DNA from 2 places in the Clostridium cellulovorans 743B genome. Region 2 is predicted to be linked to the other one. Evidence: riboswitches for the same ligand, from Rfam matches in the RefSeq annotation. Region 2 holds a riboswitch; the other holds the start of a gene.
The links. Region 2 has a riboswitch for FMN ahead of CLOCEL_RS15175 (ECF transporter S component). Riboswitches for the same ligand answer to the same signal wherever they lie in the genome.
Positions count from the first base shown of each region.

Region 1: it holds a riboswitch for FMN, as region 2 does, so the genes downstream of both, ribD (bifunctional diaminohydroxyphosphoribosylaminopyrimidine deaminase/5-amino-6-(5-phosphoribosylamino)uracil reductase RibD) here and CLOCEL_RS15175 (ECF transporter S component) in region 2, are expected to answer to the same signal.

Region 1 is NC_014393.1:3,489,275-3,498,533, forward strand. It holds gene nifJ (pyruvate:ferredoxin (flavodoxin) oxidoreductase) at 1-822, opposite strand, end outside; gene CLOCEL_RS14250 (hypothetical protein) at 1,258-1,680, shown strand; gene CLOCEL_RS14255 (M42 family metallopeptidase) at 1,716-2,768, opposite strand; gene ribH (6,7-dimethyl-8-ribityllumazine synthase) at 3,092-3,559, opposite strand; gene CLOCEL_RS14265 (bifunctional 3,4-dihydroxy-2-butanone-4-phosphate synthase/GTP cyclohydrolase II) at 3,617-4,816, opposite strand; gene CLOCEL_RS14270 (riboflavin synthase) at 4,826-5,482, opposite strand; gene ribD (bifunctional diaminohydroxyphosphoribosylaminopyrimidine deaminase/5-amino-6-(5-phosphoribosylamino)uracil reductase RibD) at 5,589-6,683, opposite strand; FMN riboswitch at 6,836-6,952, opposite strand; gene CLOCEL_RS14280 (HlyD family type I secretion periplasmic adaptor subunit) at 7,015-8,289, opposite strand; gene CLOCEL_RS14285 (peptidase domain-containing ABC transporter) at 8,282-9,259, opposite strand, start outside.
Region 2 is NC_014393.1:3,716,548-3,725,806, forward strand. It holds gene rfbB (dTDP-glucose 4,6-dehydratase) at 1-15, opposite strand, end outside; gene rfbA (glucose-1-phosphate thymidylyltransferase RfbA) at 37-924, opposite strand; gene CLOCEL_RS15150 (glycosyltransferase family 2 protein) at 936-1,814, opposite strand; gene CLOCEL_RS15155 (metal ABC transporter substrate-binding protein) at 2,129-3,058, opposite strand; gene tsaE (tRNA (adenosine(37)-N6)-threonylcarbamoyltransferase complex ATPase subunit type 1 TsaE) at 3,211-3,669, shown strand; gene tsaB (tRNA (adenosine(37)-N6)-threonylcarbamoyltransferase complex dimerization subunit type 1 TsaB) at 3,666-4,379, shown strand; gene rimI (ribosomal protein S18-alanine N-acetyltransferase) at 4,369-4,812, shown strand; gene CLOCEL_RS15175 (ECF transporter S component) at 4,981-5,574, opposite strand; FMN riboswitch at 5,671-5,787, opposite strand; gene CLOCEL_RS15180 (Tex family protein) at 5,945-8,104, opposite strand; one part of gene prfB (peptide chain release factor 2) at 8,201-9,235, opposite strand; one part of gene prfB (peptide chain release factor 2) at 9,237-9,259, opposite strand, start outside.

The DNA.
Region 1 (9,259 bases), 230 kb from region 2:
TACAATTATATATTTAGCATCATTTGCTCCATAATAATCAAATGGTTTATATTCTCTTCCTGTTATCTTTTTAATTTCCTGCATATAGTTATTCACAATATCAGGCACTGCATTAAAGAACTTGTTTGAAGCTTCTCTTCCTTGAAAATATATATCAGGATTTTGTGCTGTTCCTCTTGCAACTGGATGCTCAGGATTTAATGCTCTATCTCTAAACTCTTGTATCGCATTATAATCAACAAGCTTTGCTAAATCACCATAATCTATAACTTCTATTTTTTGATACTCGTGAGATGTTCTAAAACCATCAAAAAAATGTAAAAATGGCACTCTAGATTTAATTGCAGTAAGATGTGCTACTGCAGCCATATCCATAGCTTGCTGAACATTAGATGATGCTAAAAGAGCAAAGCCTGTTTGTCTACAAGCCATTACATCTTGATGGTCTCCAAAAATTGATAACGCATGTGTTGCTATAGCTCTTGCACTAACATGAAATACCCCTGGCAATAATTCTCCTGCTATCTTATACATATTAGGAATCATAAGTAATAATCCTTGTGATGCTGTATATGTAGTAGTAAGAGCTCCTGCCGCTAAAGAACCATGTACTGCACCAGCTGCTCCAGCTTCTGATTGCATTTCAACAACCTTAACTTCTTGCCCAAAAATATTCTTTCTTCCATGGGCAGCCCAATCATCAACGCCTTCAGCCATAGGTGTTGATGGTGTTATAGGAAATATAGCTGCAACATCAGTAAATGCATAAGAGATATATGCAGCTGCTTCGTTTCCATCCATTGTTTTCATAACCTTAGTCATTAATAGACCTCCTTAAACTCTTATAGTACAATTGTATTTTGCTTGTGGTTTAATCTACAATTATATGTTGTTCAATTATTCCGTTGATATTCATAATTTAGTAAACTTAATTCTTCTACCAATGCTCAATATGATATTTATTTTTTGAAATAATTTAATATTTTTGCTTTATTTGAAAGATAATATATTTCTTCAATATTTAAAAATGAATACGAAAACTATCATTCCCGCCTTGCTAAGTTTCCAATTTATTGATATAATTATCAAAATTACATTTTTATTTTTATAGATATATATCTTAATTATTAATGTACATATCATATTAGCTTTAAATTAAAATACAATTCTTATTAGGTTAGAAAAAGATACTTATATGATATTAACTTTCATCATTGAGACTATATATTTATGCAAATCATTTTTAGGAGGTATTTTATGGAATACAATGTTAACTACAATAAAGTCGGCGCAGGTATTATAACAATTTCTGTCCTTAGTATTATTGGGGCTATAATTTTTGCTTTAGGTTCTGTTATTTTAATCCTATCAAAGGATATCGTTAATGAAACTTATGCTTCAATGGGCATTCCTGCCATAAAACAAAGTGATATCATGATTTTGTTAATCTCAGCAATCCTTACGATAATTTTCATTGCTCTTATTTTAGCAAAAAAAAGTATAGGGGTTTTTGGATACTTTGCAACTAAAGCTTTTTACCTAGTATATACAATCATTAGTACTGGTTTTGCTATAGGAGAAATTACGTACTTAATTCTTCCACTTTTAATGCTTCTTTTTATCGTTAAGAAGAAACATATTTATGGTTTTGGAAACAAAAATGAAGATGCAAGCATTTAGTGCAAATAAAAAATTTATATAAAAATAGAGCAAGCTTACGCTTGCTCTATTTTTTCAGTTAAATATAAATATAGTAATTTTATAGTATTTTCTAATGCAGAATAATGTGTTCTTTCCATTCCATGAGACGCATGTACACCAGGTCCAATTAAAGCACCTCTTATATTATTTCCGCCTCTTAAAGCTGCAGAAACATCTGAGCCATACATTGGATAAATATCTACTACATATTTCAAGTCATTCTTCTTAGCTAATTCTACAAGTGTTGTAGTCATATTATAATCATATGGTCCTGAAGAATCCTTTGCACAAATTGAAACATCATATTCTGTGCAGTTTAAATCATCTCCAATGCATCCCATATCTACAGCTAAAAGTTCCGATATATCCTCTGGTATGTATGCTGATCCGTGTCCAACCTCTTCATAATTTGAAATCAATATCTTTGTCTTAAATCTAGGAATGATTTTCTCCCTACTTATAACATCTAACAATCCCATTAAAGCAGCAACACTTCCTTTATCGTCTATAAATCTAGATTTTATGAAACCACTTTCTGTAATAACTGTTTTAGGCTCTATAAATATAAAATCTCCTGAATTTATACCAAGGGAAAGCACATCCTCTTTATTTTTCACAACTTCATCTATTCTTATCTCCATGTTTTCTAAGGATCTCTTTTTTGTAGCACTATCTTCAAAAACATGAGCTGCAGGACTTGTGCTTAAAAAAGTTCCAGTGTATATTTTTCCGTCTCTAGTTCTTATTTTACAATATTCAGAATCTAAAGTTGGAAGAATAGGTCCTCCTAGAAGAGTAAACTTTAAATTTCCATCACTAGTTATAGACCTAACCATTGCACCTAATGTGTCCACATGAGCTGATAAACCGATTACCTTGGAATCATCTTCACCAGGTATAGTTATTATACCCATCCCTTTATTAGTGGTTTGAAAATCAAAACCAAAGTTTTTAACCTTTTCACTTATCATATCCATGATTTCAAAACAAAAACCTGTTGGACTGTTAAATTCCAATAATTCCTTTGCAGTTTGTAAAATATAGTTTTTATCTAATGTTAAATTCATATTTATCCTCCTTACAAAAACTATAAATATCGAGATAAAAATTCACTAATCTATTGATGAAAACTTCACCATTAAACTTTTCCTCTCACTCTGCAAACATTATACTAGATATTCTTTATTGAATCTACCTAAGTTCAAATAATGTTTCTATATTTAATTTATATAACGTTGATAAAAGTAATATAGATTTCTAATTAAAATATACATGTTACACTATTGAAACTTAAAACTCTATAGACATATTGAGCAATTGATATACCTTATGAAGATTATTTATCAAAGTTTATATATTTATAATTCTAATAATGGATTCAGAACTAAAATTAAGCCTCTAAATTTTTTAAAAGATTCGCCATTTCGATAGCACTAACTGCTGCATCATAACCTTTATTGCCGCCTTTAGTTCCAGCTCTTTCTATTGCTTGTTCAATAGAATCTGTTGTAAGTACTCCAAAAATAACTGGTTTCTTAGATTCTAAGGAAGCATGTGCTATACCTTTCGATACTTCTGAGCAAACATAATCATAATGAGATGTTGTACCTCTTATTACTGCTCCTAAACAAATTATCGCATCATATTTATTGGATTCTGCCATTTTACTTGCTATAAGTGGAATCTCAAAGGCTCCTGGAACCCAAGCTATTTGAATATCTTCTTCACAAGCTCCATGCCTCTTTAGTCCATCAATAGCTCCACCTAATAATTTAGCTCCAATAAACTCATTAAATCTACCTACTACAATCCCAAATTTCAATCCCTCTGCTACTAAATTTCCTTCATAAATTTTCATATTTTTTTCCTCCCTACACGGTTTTCAAAATCGTATTTATATTATAAAAAATAAAACCTATTTATTTAAAATATGACCTAACTTTGCTTTCTTTGTTTGCAGATAAAAATCATTAGTTTCATTATGTTCCATCTCTATAGGAACTCTTTCTACGATTTCTATACCAAAACCAGCAAGCCCTGAAATTTTTCTTGGGTTATTAGTCATAAGTCGAAGTTTTTTTACTCCTAAATCCTCCAAAATCTGTGCTCCTATTGAATAATCTCTTAAATCAGCTGGAAACCCAAGGGCTAAATTTGCTTCAACAGTATCCATTCCCTTGTCTTGAAGGGAATAAGCCTTTAATTTATTGATTAAGCCTATACCTCTTCCCTCCTGTCTCATATACAAAAGAACTCCAGCACCTTCTTTTTCTATTCTCTTCATAGCTGCTGCATATTGCTCTCCACAATCACAACGCATAGATCCTAAAGCATCTCCAGTTAAACATTCAGAATGAACCCTAACCAAAACTGCATCTAGATTACTAATATCTCCTTTAACCAACGCTACATGATGTTCTCCATTTATCTTGTTGACAAAACCGATAATATTGAACTCACCATATTTAGTTGGCATTTTTGTTTCTACTACTCTTTCGACTAATTTTTCTTTTTGTCTTCTATATGCGATTAAATCAGCTATAGTTATTATTTTTAAATCATGTTTCTTTGCAAACTCTATAAGTTCAGGAGTTCTTGCCATCGTTCCATCTTCATTCATTATTTCACAGATAACACCTGCTGCTTTTAATCCTGCTAATCTTGCAATATCCACAGCTGCTTCAGTATGACCGGCTCTTTTTAAAACACCACCATCCTTTGCTGCTAAAGGAAATATGTGTCCAGGTCTTCTAAAATCATTAGCCTTAGCATCTTCTTCTAATGTTTTTCTTATTGTGTGTGATCTTTCAAAAGCAGAGATTCCTGTAGTTGTATCTATATGGTCTATAGATACTGTAAAAGCTGTTTCATGATTGTCTGTATTGTTTTTAACCATCTGTTGTATATTAAGTTCTCTAAGCCTCTGTTCTTCCATAGGCATACATATAAGCCCTTTACCATAAGTAGCCATAAAATTTATGGCATTGGCATCAACTTTTTCAGCAGCCATAACAAGATCACCTTCATTTTCCCTGTCTTCATCATCAATTACTATAAGAATTTTACCTTCTTTAATATCCTGTAATGCTTCTTCTATTGTATTAAATGTATCCATACTTACCTCCTATAAAAAACCATTATTTTTTAACAAATCCATAGTTATCCCACTTTCAGTACTACTTGAATCTTCTTTACCATAGGTTAATAATCTTTCAACGTACTTTCCTAAAATATCACATTCAAGATTTACAGTATCTCCTATAACTTTCTCTAGTAAAATTGTTTCATCTTGTGTATGTGGTATTATCGATACTTCGAATCCTTCTTTATTCACCTTAGCCACTGTAAGACTAACACCATCAATGGCTATAGATCCCTTATGAATTATATACTTCATAACCTTTTCAGAAGCACCAATATTAATCCAGATAGCATTATCCTCTTTTTCAAACTTCTTTATGATTCCTACATCATCGATATGTCCAGTAACAATATGTCCACCAAACCTTCTACTTGGTGTCATAGCTCTTTCAAGATTTACTCTACTCCCAATTTTCAGATTACCTAAGTTGCTTTTCCTCAAAGTTTCTGCCATTATATCTGCTTGAAAAGAATCTAAAAATATTTTTGTAGCTGTTAAACATACTCCATTAGTACTAACACTGTCGCCTACAGCTATTCCATCTATAATATTTCCTGCTTGTATTGTAATTTTAGACGATTTCTCACCCTTTTGAATCGCTAATACTCTCCCTATTTTTTCTACTATTCCTGTAAACATAGCAAACTCCTATTCTTTAAAATACTTTATGAATCTTATATTTAAGCTACTTTTCTATATGTACGTTTGCCGTTCTATATCATTTTCTAACCTATAATTCTCATTACTACTTTCTGATATATCCCTCAATTAATATGTCTCCTCCAAAAGTTGAAACCCTTAAATCTTTTACATTTATAGCATCCTTAATTTTGTTAATTCCAACGCCTTCAACTGGAGTTTTAGAATTTTCTCCTCCAATAATCTTTGGTGCTATGTAAAACTGAACTTTGTCAATTATCCCTTCTTCTAAAGCAGAGAAACACAAAGTACCGCCCCCCTCTAAAAGAACACTATCAACTTTTAAGTTTCCCAGTTCCTCCATAAGCTTTTTAAGATTAACTTTTTGCTCTTTTTCTGGAACTATAATAACTTTTACTCCTTGTCTCTCTAAAACTTCTACTTTTGACTCATCAGCCTTTCTTGTAGTAGCTACTATAACTTCTACTTTATCCTTTGCATTTAAAACTTTTGCGTTTAAAGGTATTTTAAGTCCACTATCTACAATAATTCTTTTAGGACTTGCTCCACCTTCAAGTCTACAAGTTAATTCTGGATCATCCTTCAAAACAGTATTTATCCCAACCATTATTCCAGAAACTTTATTTCTCAATTTATGAACATTTATTCTCGATTCTTCATTGGTTATCCATTTTGAATCCCCAGTACTAGTAGCTATTTTTCCATCTAAAGTCATGGCTGCTTTCATAATTACAAAAGGTGTTTTGGTTTTTATGTATTTCATAAAACTTTCGTTGATTTTTAAACATTCCTCTTCTAACACTCCCACAATCACTTCTATACCTTCTGCTCTAAGTATTTCTACACCTTTTCCTGCCACCAAAGGATTTGGGTCTAAAGTACCAATAACTACGGTTTTTATCTTATTGTCTATTATTGCTTTTGTACATGGAGGTGTTTTTCCGTAATGACAACAAGGTTCAAGGGTTACATATATTGTGCTCCCTTCAAGCTCTCCATTATCACTTACACTTGCAATAGCATTAACCTCTGCATGTGGTCCACCATATTGCTTATGATATCCTTCTCCAATAATTTCCCCATTTTTTACAATAACAGCTCCAACCATAGGATTGGGGCTAACTCTTCCTGCTCCTAGCTTCGCTAGTTCTAATGCTCTTCTCATATAACTTTCATTCATACCTATCACTCCAAAAATAAAAGCCTTAAGTTCACGACTCAAGGCTTAAAATAAATACAGCTAGTAAAAAGATTTTATGTAATTAAAAAGCTCTGAAATATAAAATTTCAGAGCTCAAACAAACATAAACAATTTAAATACTAAACTTATCTATTTATCTTCTTTCATCCAGACTTTACTGTCGGCCTTGGAATTTCACCAAATCATGCCATTAATGGCTCGCGGGCTATACCGCCGGTAGGGAATCACACCCCGCCCCGAAGACGTGCTATATTAAATTTATAGTTATATGATATTAGACTTTCAATAATTTGTCAACATACTTTTCACTTTATCTTGAAAAAGTTTTTTCAACTGCATTGTTGAAAGGTTCTAAGAAGAAATCAATAATCCTTCGTTTTCCGCATAATAACTCTACACTTACATTCATACCTGGCATAATCTTAAACTGACTACCACCTGCTTCAATATATTGTTTGTCTAATTTTATATTAACTTTATATACTCCACCTTGTTTTTCATCTTGTATTGCATTATTAGATATATAATCTACAACACCATCTACAGCTCCGTATTTTTGGTATGAATAAGCTTCAAATTTTAAAGCAACCTTCTGACCTTCTGTTATTTCAGAAATATCTCTATTGTTTACATAAGCTTCAACAATCATTTCTGTGTCATCCGGGATTATAGTTGCAACAGATTTATCCATAATTACTGGCACTCCAAGGGTATTATAGTTTAATGTACTTATATATCCAGCAACTGGAGATACTATTTCACTCTTAGTTTTTTGATTTTTAATTTCATTTATTTTAAACTCTATATTTTGTATATCCTTTTCTTTTGTAAGAATTTGTTCTATTGTACTACTTTTCCTTGATGTCTCTTCTGCTTCAATTTGTTTTTGAAGTGAATCAAGTTGCTTTTTATAATCCTCTACACTTGATAACTTGTCATTATATTGAGTCTGAAGATACTGTTTTTGTGTCTCATTATTTGGAGTATTAGCTGCCGCATCAAGTTTATTTTTTGCCTCAGTAGCTTCCTTTTCAGCATCATTAATCTTATCTTGAGCATCATTTATTTTTCTCTGATTGCTTTCATTACGATTTCCATCTACTTGACTTTTAGTCTTCTTATATTCCTCATAAGATGCTTTTATTTTTTCACTTACATTTGTGAAATCTATTCCTTCATCATTCCATACTCCATCACGGTCATTTTCAAGAATTCTTAATTCCACTTTTAAATTAGCAAGTTGTGTTTGATAATTTGCTAACTCTAAATCATTATCACTGGAATCAAGTTGAACTAATACTTTACCTGCTTCAACTCTGTCCCCTTCTTTAACATTAATTTCTTTTATCTTTCCACTTGAGACTGCTTGGATAGTTTTTATATCTCCGTTTGGAATTACTTTTCCATGCCCCTCAATAACCTTATCTACTTTTCCTAAAAAGCAAATTCCTATTACTGCACATATCAAAAATGATATAAAGAAAATAAAGAAATTTCCCAATGGTGAGGCTGGTGTCTCAACAGCTTCTATAGTATCGGGCAAAAATTCGTAATCTATATCGTTCCTTTTAAAAATATTAATCACTTACTTTTCCCCCTTTTTGTTGCATGTATAAATTATAGTATATTTTCTTATTTTGCATTAGTTGTTCATGGGTACCAGTTTCTATTATTACCCCTTTATCAATAGAAATAATTCTTGTTGCTTCACTTAGGGTTGATAACCTGTGGGCTATAATTATCACTGTCCTTCCATGACATATAGCCTTTAAATTATTCTGTATTATCGCTTCTGATTCATAATCAAGTGCTGAAGTAGCTTCATCAAAAATAAGAATTCTTGGGTTAGTAATTAATGCTCTAGCAATGGCCAATCGTTGTTTCTGTCCACCAGATAAACCTATACCATTTTCACCTATTTCTGTATCATACCCTTCAGATAATTTCGATATAAACTCATGTGCTCCAGCGATCTTTGCAACATGAACTATCTGTTCTAAAGTAGCATTAGGCTTGTCTATTGCAATATTATCCCTAACAGTGCCTCTAAACAAGAAATTTTCTTGCAATACTACTCCTATTTGCTTTCTAAGCCAAAATTGATCTATCATATTGATATCAATACCATCTATCAATATTCTCCCTTCTTCAGCTATATACAACCTTTGAATAAGCTTTGAAATTGTACTTTTGCCGGATCCACTTCGACCAACAATTCCGATTATTTCACCTTTATTTATTTGAAATGAAGCATTTTTTATTGCAGGTGCTGATTCCATAGTATATCTAAACACAACATCTTCAAAACGTACATTTCCTTGGAAATTATTTATTCTTAATTTTTTGGATTGATTAAAATCCTCTGATGGAGTATTAAATATATCACCTATTCTATTAAGGGAAATTCCTGTTTGTTGAAAATCATTCCACATTTGAACAAGTCTTAAAATCGGCTGACTTACTCTAGAAGATAACATTCTAAAAGCAACCAGTTCTCCGATTGTCATTTTATTGTTCATGGCCAAGCTTGCGCCGACCCATAAAATTATTAAATC
Region 2 (9,259 bases):
TAAGTATGTTTTCATAAGAATCCTCCTAAAAGTCTATTAAAGTTTTTTTCTTTTATCTAATTCATCGGCAACAGCTATTAAATACTGGCCGTAATTAGTTTTTAAAAGTGGTGCTGCAAGTTCATTAAGCTTTTCTCTAGTTATCCAACCTTTACGATAAGCTATTTCTTCTAAGGAAGCTATATAAGTTCCTTGAGTACTTTGAACTGCTTCTACAAAGTTTGATGCCTTAAGCATTGTTGTATGAGTTCCGGTATCAAGCCATGCCATGCCTCTTCCAAATAAAGTAACATTAAGATTTCCTTCTTCCATATATACTTTATTTAAATCAGTTATTTCAAGTTCGCCTCTAGCAGATGGTTTTAATGCTTTAGATTTTTTTACTACGGAATTATCGTAGAAGTATAATCCTGGAACTGCATATTGAGATTTTGGTACTTCTGGTTTCTCTTCTAATGAAAGAACTTTTCCATCCTTGTCAAATTCAACAACACCATAAGCTTTTGGATCTTGAACATAATATCCAAAAATCATAGCACCTTTTTCTATTGCTGCTGCTTTTTCAAGGTGTTTTGAAAAACTCTGTCCCCAGAAAATATTATCGCCTAAAATTAATGCGACATTATCATCTCCAATAAACTCTTCACCTATTATAAATGCTTCAGCAAGTCCATTTGGCGCTTCTTGTACTGCATAGCTTAATGTTAATCCAAGATCGCTACCATCACCAAATAAAGATTCGAACTGTGGCAAATCTCTTGGAGTTGAGATAATTAAAATTTCTTTTATTCCTGCTAACATCAAAACAGACATTGGATAGTAAATCATTGGCTTGTCATAAATTGGAACCATTTGTTTTGACATAGCCTTCGTTACAGGATACAATCTAGTTCCAGAACCACCAGCAAGTATTATACCTTTCATTTTTACACCACCTATTTCACTCTTTTTTCTTTTCTAAAATTATTAATAAATAATGATAGTCCCCACTTACAGTAAACGCCTAGATAAGTAAGCAAAGTAACTAACATATTGTATTTTTCTCTGTAATGTTTATTATAGAAAATTATCATTGATTGATGAAAAACACCAATCATTTTTGTGCTTTGTTTTTTACTGCTTTCTCCTTTGTAATGAGTTATATAAACTTTAGGATAATAATAATTTATAAATCCTGCCTCTTTAATTCTATAACACCAGTCTATATCTTCTCCATACATAAAAAAACTTTCATCTAAGAGCCCTACTTTATCAATGGCTTCCTTACTTACCATCATAAAGGCTCCTACTAATGAATCAATTTCACTTTCAGTATTCTCGTCAATAAAGGTTGCATTATAACCACCAAAAGCTTTTGACCCCTTAAAAATCTTATCTAACTTAAACAAATAAGTCAATGAGTTCCAAGGCGTTGGAAATCCTCTTTTACACGCTTTATCTAGATTACCATCAGCTTTTACTACTTTGCAACCAAGAGCTCCGATTTTTTTATTTTTGTCCATATGATTTACACATTGTTTTAAAGTATCTTTTGGAACTACAGTGTCTGGGTTTAAGATAAGTACATACCTACTATTCACACACTGCCTAATAGCTAAATTATTGGCTTGTGAAAAACCACCATTGGATTCATTGATAATTAATCTAACCATAGGGAACTCCTCTTTAACCATACTAGGGCTTCCATCACTAGAATTATTATCAACAACCCATACTTCAAAATCTATACCATCTGTATTATCATAAATAGATTTTAAACAATCTCTAAGTAAATCTATAGTGTTATAACTTACAATTACTATAGATAAATCCATCTGTCTTCTCCTATTCTAAGATCATACTCTTTTTCCCAACTATGTATTACAACTGCAATTCAACTGCATTACAACAACTAAGCTGTATGAACTCCAAGTTTTATTAGCCTACTTCAGTTTTATTCATTATATCAAATAATCTTTTTCCATGCAATTTCAACAATAAAAATGGTGTATTTTTATATACACCACTTAAACTTAAAAATTTTCCTTTATTTAATACCTATATAAATATTTAAAAATAGTTAATGAGTATAATTTTACTAATAATCATCTTAATTATCTCACATAAAATTTCTCATCTTTTGTACTAATTATGATGCTTTATCACTAAAACCAGTTATTTTACTAAAACTTTCTTTCATACTTTCAATAATATTATCTTCACCAATCTGAAGTTTTAACATTCCAATATTATTATTACGTATTATCTCATCATAAATTTTATGTTCATTTTCTTCAGAATAAATCCATATAATTACCTTACCGTCTTTTTTATTTTTATTTAAACTTTCATTTATTTTGTTAACATCACTTTCAGATATATTTTCATAAGGTACCTTTAGTATATTTAATCCCAATTCTTTAAAATAATACTCCATTTGGTCCGTTGATAATACAACTGTAATATTTTTAAGCTTAGAACTATTTTTATTAATATCATCAGCTAATGCATCAATTGCTTTCATAGAGTCATTAAAATTATCTTCATAAAAACTTCTATTCTTAGGATCCTTTTCTTCTATAGAAATCTTTATGTTAAAAAGTATTGTTCTCAAGTTTGACAAGCTATAATAAAAATAAGGGTTATCACTATAAGTAGTACCTTGAACAGTTAGTGTATCGTTATAACTTTGAAGTTTTATTCCTCTTGAAATATTTATGCACCCAAGATTTTTAAGCTCGATTTTAGGAATTAATGAATCACTCCATGGTTCATAAGCACTACCAAGGTAAAAAAATAAATCCTTACTGCTTATATTACTTATTGTGTCTTCTGTATACTTAAAATCTGTATGAGGAACATCATCATAAAAAATACTTTCAATATCATGCCTATCCTTTGTAATATATCGCACAAGATTTTTTGAAATATTATTAGTTGTCATAATATCTAAAACAGGCTGTTTATCCTCATAAGTTATCCCCGTCTCAACTTCAACTGTATTCCGCTTACATCCATATAAACAAGTACAAATAACCAATGCTATTGCAAGAGCTAGGATTCTTTTCAAAACATTCACCTCTATTCTTATCAATTACATTATAGAATCTAGTAACTGTTTTGTATACCCTTTACATAAATTAAAGTATACTTTTCTTTTTATAATTTATGCTTTAAAATGATTGTATATAAAAAAATGCTTTTTATCTAAATATTTTTGAGGTGATATATATGGATATCATAACTAATAATGTAGCCGACACACTGAGCCTTGGTGAAAAAATAGGTAACCTCGCAAGGTCTGGCGATATTATTTGCATCAATGGAGATCTTGGTACAGGTAAAACCCATTTAACTAAGGGTATCGCCAAAGGCTTATCCATTGACGAACATATAACTAGTCCTACTTTTAATATAGTTAACGAATATGAAGGAAGATTAAAATTTTATCATTTTGATGTTTATAGAGTTAACGATCCTGATGAAATCTATGCCATAGGTTTTGATGAATATATATTTTCAGATGGAGTTTCAGTAATTGAATGGTCAAATTACATAAACGAATTAATTCCAAAAGAACATATAGATATTACTATAGAAAAACTTACTGACATGGGTGATGATTATAGAAAAATATCTATTACTTACGAAGGCAGCAAATATGATTATTTAAAGGAGATTAATATATGAAAGTTTTAGCTGTGGACTCTTCTAGCGAATGTGCCTCAGTTGCAATAATTGATGATAATAGATTACTAGGAGAAATAACATACAATTATAAAAAACAGCATTCAGTTATCATGATGGAAATGATTGATACAATTCTAAAGAATACATCTATGACCGTCAAAGATATAGATGGCTTCGTCGTCTCAAAAGGCCCTGGTTCATTCACAGGACTTAGAATTGGTATGGCATCTGTTAAAGGCCTTGCACAAGGAACTAAAAAGCCTATGATAAGCATATCTTCTTTGGATGCTTTAGCTTATAATCTGGCTTATACTGAAGGAATTCTTTGTCCAATCTTTGATGCTCTTAGAAACAATGTTTATACAGCTTTATATCATTTTGATGGAGTAAAACTTATTAGATTAACCGATTATTTAAATTTATCGGTGGATGAACTTGTAGTTCTTCTAAAAGAAAAAAATGATAAGGTTACTTTTATAGGCGATGATGTATATAAATTCAAAGAGAAACTTTTATCAGTAACTAATTGTAACTTTGCTCCTCGCAATTTAAATGCTACCAGGGCTTCTTCTCTTGGGGAACTTGGTCAAATTTCACTACAAGCGGGGATAAGTGATGATTTAATAACTGTAGCACCACTTTATATAAGAAATTCTCAAGCGGAAAATGAATATGAAGCTAGGAACGGTAAGTCTGTATATGAAGATTAATATAGTACCTTTTGAAAGCAAACATTTAGATAGAGTATACTATATAGAAACCCTTAGCTTTGCAGTTCCTTGGGATAAAGCTTCTCTTGCGGCAGAACTTCAAAATTCTGTTGCCGACTATCTAATTGCAGTGATAGATGACGTTGCTGTAGGTTATGTTGGGGTTTGGAGAATCTTAGGTGAAGGACATATTACAAATATAGCAGTAGACCCTCAATTTAGAGGACTTGGAATTGGCTCCTTACTTCTTAAAGCTCTTATAGCTTTAATGAAAACTAAAAATATTTTTGAGCTTACCTTAGAGGTAAGAGCTTCAAATTATAGAGCCCAAAATTTATATAAAAAATTCGGTTTCAAAGAAGAAGGAAGAAGGCCTAAATATTATAGTGATAATGACGAAGATGCCATTATCATGTGGAATAGAAAAATCTAAAAACACAGGCTTTTGCCTGTGTTTTTAGATTAAAAGTTGCATTTGTCTTTGAGGGTTTCATTATATATTGTGTGAAAGCTTTTATTAATTATCCATGATTTAATAAAAACTTATCTTCTCTATCATAAAATTCCCTATGATAGAGTTCTTTTATTCACTTGAACTTTTTTATGATATCTTCTTTTTGCTAACCATAGTAGCTTCCCTATTAATAAGCCCTGAAACTCTCTTATATACCAAAACAGTTACAAGAGAAACTAGTCCACCTTTTATCAGATTAAAAGGTACTATTCCAGTAATAAGATACGTTGTTACATAATCACTTTCCTTTAATGCTGGCATAAAAGCACTATATAAAGGTACTAGAATAAAATAATTTGCTAATACTCCCGCTATAGTCATTGATATAGTTCCAACAACTAATGAGATAATTGCAGTTTTTCTATCTCTATTCTTTCTATACATTATACCTGCTGGTATAACTATAGCTGCTCCCATAATTAAATTTGCAAGTTCTCCAATTCCACCTGTTCCACTTCCTTTTATAAAGAATATAACAAGGATTTTTAATGCTTCAATAATCACACCAACAACAGGTCCAAAAGCAAAAGCTCCTATTAAGGCAGGTACTCCACTAAAATCAATCTTAAGCCACGCAAAAGCTGGTAGTATTGGTAACTCGAAATACATAAGCACTGCTCCAAAGGCTGCTAATAAAGAAATCTTGGTCATCATAACTCTGTTTTTAAAATATTTTTCCATTTTAACTCCTCCTCGAGATTATACCTTCATGGAGAACTGCAGAGAATCAAAAAAGCCCTGATTTTAAAAAATCAGGGCTCATAAATTCTAAGACATTTCAACCTTCTTCCATCCAGACTTTACTGTCGGCTTCGGAATCTCACCGAATCGTGCCATTTACGGCTTGCGGGCTTTACCGCCGGTGGGGAATTACACCCCGCCCTGAAGATATTACTTTTTATATCATTATAGTATACTTTGTTTAAAATTGCAATATTCCTTTTTTATCGTAAATTTAGAATGAAAATTTAAATATTTATCATAGAATTAAGAACTACAATTCTATTAAGCGTCATAAATATTTCTATTTTATTTCATAATTTATTGCTTCTTATTCTCCAAACTTCATTGAAAGAGCAATTCTTCTTCTCTTTTCATCAACCTCTAGAATTTTAACATCGATAATATCTCCTACCTTAACCACATCTAAAGGATGCTTAACAAAAGAATTTCTCATTTCACTCTTATGTACTAACCCATCTTGATGAACTCCTATATCTACAAAGGCACCAAAATCTGCAACATTTCTTACAGTACCCTTTAAAACCATACCTGGTTTTAAATCTGAAAGTTCAATTACTCCAGACTTTAATATTGGCTTTGGCATATCTTCTCTTGGATCTCTTCCTGGCTTTTTAAGTTCTTTTATTATATCCAATAAAGTAGGAACTCCAATGCCAAGACCTTCACTTAACTTTTCTATTGTCTTTTCTTTGACTTTTGAATCTATATCTTGAATCCTTCTCTCATTCACCTGATCTATAGTATATCCCAAAAGTTCTAAAAGCTTTTTCGTAGCATCATATGATTCTGGATGTACAGAAGTATTATCTAAAAGTTCTTTACTCTCTGGAACTCTTAAAAAACCTGCACATTGCTCATAAGCCTTAGGTCCTAGCCTTTTAACCTTTAAAATTTCCTTTCTACTTGAAAACTTACCATTTTCATTTCTATAGTCTACAATATTTTGTGCTATAGTTGAATTAATTCCAGAAACATAACTTAAAAGTGATGGAGTCGCAGTGTTTAGATCTACACCCACATTGTTAACAGAATCCTCAACAACACCTTTTAAAGATTCATCTAACTTTTTCGGGGTTACATCATGCTGATACTGTCCTACCCCTATTGATTTTGGATCTATCTTTACTAGTTCAGCCATTGGATCTTGCATTCTTCTTCCTATAGATATAGCTCCTCTTATAGATACATTTATATCTGGATATTCCTTTGATGCTAATTCAGATGCTGAATAAACAGAAGCTCCTGCTTCGTTAACAATAACATAGTAAATCTCTTTTCCTATTTCATTTTTTACTTCTTTTAGCAACTCAGCAATAATTTCTTCTGATTCCCTACTAGCAGTTCCATTTCCAAGTGAAATAACATCCACATCATGCTTAAGAATTAATTCTTTTAGTTTAGCCTTTTCTTCTTGCAGCCCTTCTTTACCTTTACTAGTAACATAAGCCGTATGAGTATCCAAAATCTTTCCTGTTTCATCTAAAACAGCTATTTTACATCCTGTTCTAAAACCTGGGTCAAAACCTAAAACAGTCTTTCCTTTTATAGGTGCTTGCATCAAAAGAGCTTTAAGATTTTCCTTAAATATTTTTATAGCTCCCTCTTCACCTTTTTCAGTTAAAGTACTTCTTATTTCTCTTTCAATAGACGGATATATAAGTCTTTTTAAACTATCTCTTATAGCTTCCATTACATAGCCATCTGTAACAGTATTATTCTTAAGCTCTCTATTATTTAAATAAGTTATTATTTTCTCTTCATCAGATACAACCTTTATAGAAATAACCTTATCCTTTTCACCTCTATTTATCGCCAAAATTCTATGAGGTGGCATCTTCTTAACTTCTTCTTTATAATCATAGTACATCTCATAGGTTGTTGGCTCGTCACTATCTCCAGTAGTTTCTACTATACCATTTTTATAAACAAAATCACGAATCCACTTTCTATGCTCAGCGTTATCAGAAATTTTTTCGGCAATGATATCTAAAGCCCCTTGAATGGCTTCTTCTTCACTATTAACACCTTTTTCTTCATTTATAAACTCTGCTGCCTTTAATCTTACATCAGCTTTAAAATCACCACTATAAAGAATATCTGCCAAAGATTCTAAACCTTTCTCTACAGCTATTGTTGCCCTTGTTCTCTTTTTTTGTTTATATGGTCTATATAAATCCTCAACTTCTGCTTGTGTTTTTGCATTATCTATAGCTTCTTTTAGTTCCAAAGTAAGCTTTCCTTGCTCTTCTATAGACTTTATTACAGCTGCTTTTCTTTCCTGCAAATTTGTTAAATATATTAATCTCTCATAGAAATTTCTTAGAACTTCATCGGATAAGCCGCCTGTTCTTTCCTTTCTATATCTAGCTATAAACGGTACAGTAGCACCTTCATTAAGCATCTCTATAACATTTTCTACAATCTCTTTTTTTAAATTCAACTCTGAACTTAGAGCTTCAACTATCATTTATTTTACCTCCACAATCTAGTCCTTATAAAATACAGAGCAGTAAACTACTACACTAAACAACAGTCTAGATTGTTTAGTGTAGTAGTCATGATTTTATCTTTTATTTTCGTCACTATGTAAATATCCTTTTATAAATACATCAAGTTCCCCATCCATAACCTTATAGACATCATTTACTTGAATATTAGTTCTATGATCCTTAACCATTGTATATGGATGAAAAACATAAGATCTTATTTGGCTTCCCCAACCCATATCCTTTAAATCACCAGTTAAATCTTCTATCTTTTCCTTATGAGCTCTTTCTTTAAGTTCAACCAATTTTGACTTTAGCATATTTAACGCAGTTTCTCTATTTTGTATTTGACTTCTTTCATTTTGACATTGAACTACGATTCCTGTTGGAATATGTGTAATTCTTATAGCAGATTCTGTTTTATTAACATGCTGTCCACCTGCACCACTTGCTCTATATGTATCCACCTTTAAATCAGATGGATTTATCTCAACATTCTGATCTTGCCTAAGTTCTGGGGTAACTTCTAAGGATGCAAAAGAAGTTTGACGTTTTCCATTTGCATTGAATGGAGATATTCTAACTAATCTATGTATTCCCTTTTCAGCTTTTAAATAACCATAGGCATATAAACCTGTTACCTTCAAAGTTGCACTCTTAATTCCTGCTTCATCACCAACTTGTAAATCCAATGTCTCAACATTAAAAGCTTTTTTCTCACACCACCTAGTGTACATTCTAAGAAGCATTTCAGTCCAATCCATAGCATCAGTTCCACCAACACCTGAATGAAGAGTTACTATTGCATTATTAGTATCATATTCACCAGATAACATCAATTCTAATCTGAGATTTTCTACAGAATCACTGAGTGTTGAAATCTCATTGTACACTTCTGTAACTAAGGAGCTATCATTTTCTTCGATAGCCATCTCAATAAGAACTTTTATATCCTCTACGGAACTTTGAAAATTATTATACAAATCTATTCTATCTTTTATTCCTTTAGCCCTAGCTGTAACACTTTGCGCTCTTTCTAAATTATCCCAAAAACCACTCTCCTGCATACTTCCTTCAAGTTCTTCAAGTGTTAATGTTAATTTGGGAATGTCAAAGTAAAGCCCCCATTTCCTCTA